DNA from 3 places in the Lysinibacillus sp. GW823-FHT06C08 genome. Region 1 is predicted to be linked to each of the others. Evidence: riboswitches for the same ligand, from Rfam matches in the RefSeq annotation. Region 1 holds a riboswitch; each other region holds the start of a gene.
What was found. Region 1 has a riboswitch for cobalamin ahead of AC1Q6O_RS04965 (glutaredoxin family protein). Riboswitches for the same ligand answer to the same signal wherever they lie in the genome.
Positions count from the first base shown of each region.

Region 2: it holds a riboswitch for cobalamin, as region 1 does, so the genes downstream of both, mmgD (citrate synthase) here and AC1Q6O_RS04965 (glutaredoxin family protein) in region 1, are expected to answer to the same signal.
Region 3: it holds a riboswitch for cobalamin, as region 1 does, so the genes downstream of both, metE (5-methyltetrahydropteroyltriglutamate--homocysteine S-methyltransferase) here and AC1Q6O_RS04965 (glutaredoxin family protein) in region 1, are expected to answer to the same signal.

Region 1 is NZ_JBXAHN010000001.1:1,062,423-1,065,638, reverse strand. It holds gene nrdE (class 1b ribonucleoside-diphosphate reductase subunit alpha) at 1-1,246, opposite strand, end outside; gene nrdI (class Ib ribonucleoside-diphosphate reductase assembly flavoprotein NrdI) at 1,243-1,602, opposite strand; gene AC1Q6O_RS04965 (glutaredoxin family protein) at 1,599-1,823, opposite strand; cobalamin riboswitch at 1,941-2,120, opposite strand; gene AC1Q6O_RS04960 (NAD(P)/FAD-dependent oxidoreductase) at 2,744-3,216, opposite strand, start outside.
Region 2 is NZ_JBXAHN010000008.1:218,826-222,041, reverse strand. It holds gene AC1Q6O_RS18230 (bifunctional 2-methylcitrate dehydratase/aconitate hydratase) at 1-130, opposite strand, end outside; gene mmgD (citrate synthase) at 229-1,350, opposite strand; cobalamin riboswitch at 1,541-1,735, opposite strand; gene AC1Q6O_RS18220 (NUDIX hydrolase) at 1,967-2,452, shown strand; gene AC1Q6O_RS18215 (ABC transporter ATP-binding protein) at 2,500-3,216, opposite strand, start outside.
Region 3 is NZ_JBXAHN010000008.1:209,773-212,988, reverse strand. It holds gene metE (5-methyltetrahydropteroyltriglutamate--homocysteine S-methyltransferase) at 1-1,264, opposite strand, end outside; cobalamin riboswitch at 1,545-1,723, opposite strand; gene AC1Q6O_RS18185 (phosphotransferase family protein) at 1,881-2,756, opposite strand; gene AC1Q6O_RS18180 (DUF4177 domain-containing protein) at 3,111-3,216, shown strand, end outside.

The DNA of each region.
Region 1 (3,216 bases):
CTGCATGAATATCAATTGACCCTAAATTACACGACACATCTAACCCATATTCGTTTGGTTGATCTTGATCTGTAATGACACTAGTTTCTTGAACTTGCAAGATTTCAGTACATAGGTTTGACATTTTTACACGACCGATATTTTTTAGTGGATGTACTTCATTGACATTATCATCAAAAATTTCAAAAGGATAACCTGATTCAAATTGAGCTTTTTTCACCTCAGTATAGAGTCTACGCGCATTCAAACGTTTAATTTTACGGATTTTAGGATTATCAAGTAGTTCATAGTACATTTCTGAAATTGAAATTTCCGACATTCGTTTACCATATACTTTAAAAATATCATATGGACTAAATAACACTATATCTTTATCACGTTTCATCAGATCGAAGAAAATACTTGGAATAATAATTCCTGTTGATAGTGTTGCGAGGCGAATTTTATCATCAGCATTTGGTTTTTTTGATGAAATGAAATTCTCTATATCTGCATGGAAGATATTTAGGTAAACAACTCCTGAGCCATTTCGTTGACCGAGCTGATTAGAATAACTAAATGAATTTTCTAATAGTTTTGCAACTGGGATAACTCCACTTGCACGGTTTAATATTTCTTTAATTGGATCACCTAAAGGTCGTAAATCCGTTAAGTTGACCCCGACCCCTCCGCCTAGGCGTGATAGCTCTAAACAATAACCAATATTTTCAGCAATGCTATTCATAGAATCATCCATTGATAATTTAAAGCAACTGACTAATTCACCACGGGCTTTTTTCCCACTATTTAATGCAGTAGGTGTTGCAGGCTGATAGGCTTCCATCATTGCTTCAACAGAACGCTTTGCTAGTACAGTGTTTCCTTGTGCTAAGTACAGGGCAATAATGACAATACGGTCCTCATATTTTTCTAAGATTTCTTCACCATCACGACTTTTCATAGCATAGCTGTCATAAAATTTGCTTGCACTCATAAATGATGGGAAGCGGAAATTATAATCATATGCTTTTTTGTACAGCATCTTTATAAAATCCATCTCGTACATGTCGATAAAATCTTTCTCGTAGTAACCCTCATCCACTAAATAGCGGATTTTTTCCTCTATATCTATAAAATAACGTAAACGTACGTTGACATATTCTAAAAAGTAGCGGCGAGTAGCCTCACGGTCCTTTTCTAACTCTAGTAGCCCTGTTGTACTATAACGATTCAGTACGTCATTATTAAGCTTTAAATAAGTTTTCATCCCATTACCCTCGTTTCATAAAACATTTGTATTGCTTCATAATCTGTTTGATTGCCACGCAAATCTAACTTCCTCACTAAGGGTACATGATAGGTAGTAGCAATTTTTTCCCCAGCAGCGCCAAAGACATGATGTCCGAAGTTACTATTGCCACTAGCAACTACTCCTTTACAAAAATCTCTATTTTTCTCTAAAAAACGTTGCACTTTTGCTGGAATGTCACCTAAGCCATCTGTATATGTAATTAAAAGATAAGGCTTATTCAAGCTTAATTCCTCAGAGAGTTCAATAGATTCTGCCCTTAATTTAGATACTACATTACGGACATTTCCTGTACGACTAGCGTAAACGATCATAGTGTAATCATCTCAATACGAGAAACAATTTCCTGAACCTCACCTATAAATGTTTCATCTACCTCTAAAACAGGCACACTTAAAAAACCTGCATCTATAATTGTTTGTTTAGCTTGTTCATCGTGATCAATATTAACAATTTCAGCTTCAAGTCCTGCTCGTTGTAATTCGGATTTTACCCAAAGGCATTTTGGACAGATTGTTTTCGTATAAAGTTTCATAGTAATCCCTCTTTTCATAAAATAAAAAAACTACCTCTTCTAGAGAGATAGCTTAAATGGAAACGTTAACATACTAAAAATACTGACGTTCCCATCTCTTAATCCCCGAAGAAATGATAAATTTGTTTTATATAGGCAGGTCTCCTGGCTTTGCTTCAATCTCTGATTTCCTTCCCATGCGAATGCACACAGTGGTTACAATCATCGTCAGCTTCACAGTTGCGGGGACAGCGTCGGAATAGTACCGAACTTCCCTATTAAACTACATATAGTAGTACCTACACAAAACGAACACAATATATTGTTTTTCGATAGTTTTAAGTGTACCATCCTTTATATAAAAAGTAAATCGAGAAATAAAAGTTCATCAATTTGAGACTATTCATATTTTCTGACATAACCTTGTAGAACGAACTAAAACATAATCATATAAAAATATAACCATGTAGCGATAGCATTATTTTATTAAAAAATAGGAACAAAAATAATAGTCGCTTATTTACCTAAAAACGTAGCCACCCTAGTAATTTTATACATAAAAAAGGCATCTTCCTTTACAGTAAAGATGCAATTATGTCTAAAACTATGAGTATGATGTAAATCTCGCATCCTACTCTATACATCCTATCTTCGTAGATTTTTTATTGTACTAGTCTAAAGTAGGACTCCTCTCTTACGATGATGACACATTTTAGTAGTCGTCATAACATTACGAAGACTACTAAAATGTGCTCAACATACAGGTGAGAGGCAACCAACGGTTCTACACTTTTCAGCTAATTTACAATGAATATGTACCTTTTCTAGTTATTCTATATTTATTTATAGTATAACATATCCAAGTTCATTCTCCGCCAGCTTGACTAGTCATATTCAAAATAGCTGATGAATTTTATATGACTCATCAGCTAACCATAAATTTAAAATCTTTCTATTGTTATATCCATGTTTATGCTTGAAGCAGCCTTAAAGCCTTCCGCAGCTGCAATCATTAAAGAAGAGGGACCACCCTTTTCCGTTTCACCAGCAATATATATTCCAGCCGCAGTTGTTCGTCCAGCACCATCAGTCATAATTGTTCCGTTTTCATCAACTTGACAATTTAGCTGTTTAGCAAATTTATTGGGACGATAAAAACTTGGCACAACAAAACCACCCGCTCTTAAAATATTGTCACCTGTTTCTAATTCAACACTAGATAAGTTACCATCATCCCCATGTAAATCTTTAATAGCATTTGTATACGCCTTAATTTTCTTTTGTTCAAAATCATTTTGAATCTTCTTGGAAAGTTGATGACCATTCGTAAAAACAATTAAATCCGGTGACCAATTAAAAACCAATTTCGTCATATGACTAATATGCTCCTCGTTTTCTGCAATGATAGCCAATG
Region 2 (3,216 bases), on a different contig from region 1:
CTAACGTATCCAATAAAACATATCGAGCCGTTTCGTAAGCTTCTTCGCTCGTAATCTTTGTGTTTAATACGTAATCCGCAATATCAACAAGAAGCTGGTCTGTCATCGTTTTTTCATTCGTTTTAATCATCTATATCTTCCTTTCAAGGTATGAATTTGATATACTAGTATGCTGATGGGCATTGGTCAGAATGTCCATCAGCTCTATGGCGAGTTGTTAAAACTTGATTATACCGACAATTCTTCAAGGTTATGACGCTCGCCTATATAATGAACACGAGGTCTAAATAATCGATTATTGTCATGTTGTTCGATCACATGTGCACATAAACCAATCGTTCGAGAGCCAAAGAAAATAGGCGTATATAATTCAATTGGTAAGCCCAGCATGTAGTACACTGGCGCAGCATAATAATCTAAATTTGGATACAAGCCTTTTTCCTCCACCATCACTTTTTCACCAGCTTCACACATGTGATATAAGCGGTCATCCCCTTGCTCCAAGCATAATTTATATAAAGCTTCTTTCATGATCTGCGCTCTTGGGTCCATTTTTTTCATATAGACACGATGGCCAAAGCCCATTATTTTCTCTTTATTTTTGAGCTTGTTTTTCAGCATCGCTTCAAAGCCTTCCACTGTCTTAGCTTCAAGCAGCATATACATGACTGCCTCGTTCGCCCCACCATGCAAATTTCCTTTCAATGATGCGACAGCACCAGTTAGAGCACCATACAGATCGGATTGTGTGGAGGCAATAACACGAGCAGCAAAGGTCGAATTCGGCATTTCATGTTCACTATATAAAACAAGTGATTGGTCAAAAATTTCCTCTTCTAATGGTGTTGGTTTTCTTCCAGTAATCATGTAATAAAAATTAGCACTATATGAAAGCTCACTATCCGGTTCTACTACCTCTTGACCATTTAATACACGGTAGCTATTCGCAACGATATTGGGCATTCCGCCTAAAAGTCGATATGCTCGTGTTACATTCTTTTCAGTCGAACGATCATTGATGTGCTGATCATACCCTGCTAACGCTGAAATTCCAGTTCTAAGGCCGTCCATAGCATGTGTCCCATTTGGTAATAAGTTGAAAATTTGAAAAAGCTCTTGTGGAACGTGATAGTTTTCTTTCAATTTATCTTGTAAGTCAGCTTGTTGCTCAGTAGTTGGTAGGTTTCCGTGCAATAATAAATGGACAATATCTAAATAGGAATATCGCTGAGATAGTTCAATCAAATCATAGCCCCGTATAACAATTTGGCTTCCTACTACGTCTAAGAAAGACAGTTTTGTTTCCGCAGCAATAACTCCATCAAGACCTGGTGAATACGTTAACTCCATGAATTACAACCCCTTTGTTTAATCATTCTTGTAAGCGTTACCATTCAAACTCGAAAGAACAACAAAAAAACAACTTCTACCCCTTTAGAAGTTGTTAATCTACAAAAGTATGACAGAACAAAAAACAGTGAACTTACATCCATTCACAATCATCATACAGTAGCTAACACCTCCCTATCCTCGTAGGTCAATTGATGCTTATTTAGCGGCAGGTCTCCTGACTTATCATCAACATTCCTATAACACCTTCCCGTTTTGATGAACAAAACAGTGGCCACGTTATGGAACTCCTACATACAGTTGCGGGACAGTGTTGGACTCACACCAACTTCCCTTTTAATCAAATGGAATCAAACCCATTTGAACCACCAAAATTTAGCATATTCAATTTGTCTTTTTACCTTAACATAGAGGTTTCCAAACAATCAATATAGGTAAAATTCAGAAAAGACTGATTATAAAAAGCTATTTTTCATTTTTGACGAACTATTCTGCATATTTAAGCATTATTTCGCTCAAAAAAAGATTGTTAATCAATCCCAATGAAGCTATATTTATGAAGTCTACTTTAAAAAAGCGAATTATTTTGCATAACGATGAAACGTGGAGTGACGGGATGGGCTATATAACAGAATTAAGAAAGCTTATCGGTAATAGACCGATTATAAGCGTCGGTTCGACAGTTCTTGTTGTTAATGATGATAAGAAGATACTCTTTCAACATCGTTCAGATACGTTGGATTGGGGATTACCTGGCGGCTCAATGGAAATAAACGAAACATTAGAGCAGGTTGCTGCTCGTGAACTTTATGAGGAAACTGGACTCGTGGCTACAGAGTTTGATTTTATCGGTGTTTTTTCAGGACCTGATTATTACTACTGTTATCCGAATGGCGATGAAATCCATACAGTCATTCACCTGTATAGAGCTAAACATGTAAGGGGTGTATTGGAAATGAAAGATGGTGAGAGCTTAAGCCTCACTTATTTCAGTAAGGAAGAACTTCCGAATAATATGGAACAGAGGACGGTCGCTCTCTTAAACAACCTAGAAGGTAAAATATGGGGGTTCGAAAGCTCCTTTACGAAGCTTTCCAAATAACAATGTAAGAATTTTAATAAGGACTTTCTTCGCAAAGACATTCCAGTTCATTCTAAAGTATTCTTGTGAATTCTTTCGCGAGGGTGAGTGGGTAAAATCGCGTTGTATAGCTCAAGTGATGCGGAATGCTTAAATGGTTCACCTTTCATACTTTCCTCTACTAGCTGACCATTTTGCATGACAAGGATGCGATCTGAAATAAAGCGTGTAGCCTGTAGGTCATGAGAAATGAAAATGTATGCAAGTTGCAAATCCTTTTGTAGTGTCTGTAGTAATTGAATGATATGTTTTTGCAAAATCATATCTAAACTACTAATGGCTTCATCTAAAACAATTAATTTTGGGTGTAAGGCAAGCGCTCTTGCAATGTTAACACGCTGTTGTTGTCCTCCGCTAAGCTGGGAGGGATACTTTTCGGTAATAGATTTGTCTAACTCTACATGATCAAGTAATTCCTTTACCTTATAATGTCTCTCAGCTGAGCTATAATGCTCGAAATTTAGGTACGGTTCCTCTAAAATTTGAAAAATGGTCTGCTTTGGATTTAATGAATGATAGCTATTTTGAAAGACTGCTTGTAAATCTCTCCGTATCATTTTTTTCTGTTGGCTAGTGGCATCATAAAGATTAACCCCTTGAAATAGAATCTCACCGGCTGTTGGCCTTTCCATTCCTAATATAATTCGGCCCAATGTGCTTTTTCCTGAGCCACTTTGTCCAACAATCCCTAAGCATTCCCCCTCCTGAAGTGAAAATGATACTTT
Region 3 (3,216 bases), on a different contig from region 1:
GTATTTTTTGACGTTGACTAAAATCATTATGTCGCTCAAAATCCTTTGTTGATAAGGATTGAGCGGCTTGTTGGATAATCTTATTTTGACGAATTGAATGATTTTTTAGTGCTTCAATGGCCTTCATACTTGCTGAGAAATTATGACGTAGCGTTCCGTCTTGATTTTTTCTATATTTAGTGAGCTCAATAAGCTCTTCGATTTTTTCATCAGCAAACGCCAGTGCTTGTTTGAGAACAGGGTCCAGCTTCTTTTCAAGTGAAGTAGATATTGGCACATGTTGAAGGCTACTTGAGGGTTGAATCCACAATTCCTTAGCATCGCTAAGCTTTTCAATAGCTTGAATCGTGGCGTTAGCCTCCGCTAGGTTGGAACGCCATATATCACGACCATTAACAATACCAATAGCTAAAACTTTATCCTGAGGGAAACCAAATTTTCGAAGGGACTCCATATTCCCTTTATAGCCATGTACGAAATCTAAACCAAACCCTTGGACAGGCAATGTAATCAATGTTTCATAGGAGCATAATGCTTCAAAATATGTTTGTAGCATTAGTTTTGCTGCTGGAACGGTTGTCGCTAACTGAGCATAGATTTCCTGTACTAGCTTCCGTTCTGCTGAGTCGAGTGTCGTCACTAAAGAAGGCTCTTCTAATTGAATCCACTGGGCACCTGCATCTACTAATTCTTGAATAATCTGAGCATAGAGAGGTAATAGAGCTAATAAATATTCGACCTGCGTTAATTTATTGTAGCCCTTAGTTAACTTATAAAATGTATAGGGGCCAATAAGTGTCGGCTTCGCAATAATACCGAACGCTTCTTTTGCCTCTAAAAAGTCGGCCAATACCTTATTTTCAGTTAGTTGCAGCGGTTGCCCTTCATATTCAGGGACAATGTAGTGATAGTTGGTATTAAACCATTTGGTCATTTCACTAGCTACTGCTGAATGATTGCCTCTCGCTACACTGTAGTAGGTATGTAAATCTACCCTTCCACCTTGCCAGTTAAAGCGCTTGGGTACTAAGCCAAACATTAAGGCTGTATCTAACATTCTATCGTACAATGTGAAATCCCCCACTGTCACCATATCGATGCCAGATTGTAGCTGCTTTTCAATCCGCGATAACCGAATACTTTTTAGGGTTTCCTGAAAATCCTCTTCCGTTCGTTCTTGACGCCAAAATGCTTCTAACGCCTTCTTCCATTCGCGATCATCTCCGATATATGGATAGCCAATGAGTGTACTAGTATAAGTCATATTTAATCTCCCTTTCATCAATAAGTTTATGGTTACTTGCTCTTACAAATTTGTGTCATCCCATGCTAGATTCAGTGGCTCTATATGAAAACCAGTGGACTTTGCTCTGGAATACAGAATAGTAGCATGAAAAAAAGCCATTCCCCTTCTCGGAAAATGGCTGCATGGTAAATTTATTAAGACAAAAACAATACGAAAAAGTAGAATTTTCGTAAAATCACTTGTTATCGCACAGTGCCTTTTTGGTCACTATTCACCACCTATTTCCACGTAGGTATTTGGTGTGTACTAGAAATTGGCAGGTCTCCTGGCTTCTCATCAACACGCCTCACAGCCTTCCCGGTTTCCCAGTGGCATTTGTGATTTGCTCCGAATTACAGTTGCGGGACAGCGTCGGATTTGCACCGACTTCCCTTTTAAGCCAGACTTTCATCTGGCACCATTTCTTACACTATATTCAGTTATGCCCATACTATACCATATATTTCAGAATAGTAGAAATTGTTTTTACATAAAACTTTATCTATTTACTCTGTTTTTAATTATCAACAATTGGGCTCTTAGTGATAATGCCTTATATTAATTGAACTGATTCCACATTAATTGTACAAGAAAACTATTTATAATCTTTAATTCCAGCTTCAAAAGCCTGTCTATCTCCATTTTCAATCCCGTGCAATGCTTCTTGTAAAGCAAATGTACTTTTATAAAATTTAACTCGTTCAGAAATTTCCTGACCATTAGGATATAGGTTAATACACATATCAAAAAAATCCTCACCATAGCTAGAAAGTATTCCAGCAAAGTCATACGCTGGATCTCCTAAACCCGAACCACCAAAGTCTATTATCCCAGAAATCATACTTGTTTCTGGATCCCACAAAATGTTAGATGCACCGAAATCTCCGTGTATAAGCGTTATATCTAAATTGGAGAATGCCTTCCCGTTTAAAAACGTTTCAAAAGATTGTGAGATTTCCTGTTGAGCGTCTTTTCTCATAAAAGGAAATAATTTATTTCGAATCTTATTATACAAGTTATACATCTCTTCATGAGGATTACGAACCTTTAGTTTCAAATCTCGACTTGCTTTTTCTCCTGATATAGAATGAAGTTCTACAAGAAAAGAAACAAGTTGTTTTGCCAACCCTTTAACTAAATCAACACGCTTCACACCTATTAAACTTTCCTTCCACAAAGGAACACCATCTATTAGATGATATCCGGTGAAGACCTTACCTGGTTCTAACTCTTCAAAAGATTGATAAATTGGATTCGGAATAGGAGTTGAAATGGTACCTTTAATGTATTTTAAAATTTCCGTCTCTCTTTTTAATTGATTGATTCCAATTTTATATTTTGGAAACCTAAAAACCAAAGATTTGTTTACAATTAACACATCATTATTCTGTCCAATTTCATTAGGATAAATGTCTTCAATGGAAAGGTCGGAATAAAGCGATTGAATGTTTTCAATAAAGTTATTATTCATTAGTAATACTCCCTTTCAGTCTCTTTCTAGCTTTTTGATACGTAAACTCTTGTTGAACTATCTGTTCCTTTAGTTTAAAAACAATTCTTCACAAACTCAACTATACTTTAACAAAAAAATCCAAATCACTTAACAAGATGCTCCACAATCTGGCCATTGCCATGAATAAAGACGCTTTCCTTATTACGAAAAGCGCCTGATTGTTGAATAAACAGTGGTGGGTTTATCTCCAACTCAATATTCAAAACTCAATATTGGCTTTGGTCGTTTATTCCAATTAAAAATCTAATTATGAAACTATCTTCTACTTTCTTCGTATATTAATTAAGTCAACTATTTCTAGAGGTGATCATAATGTACGAATACCATTTCGTTAAAGTGGAACTAAATGCTTGGGGTAGTAAACCAAAAGAAGATTATCAAAATATAATTCACCAATACGCATCTGAAGGATGGAGAT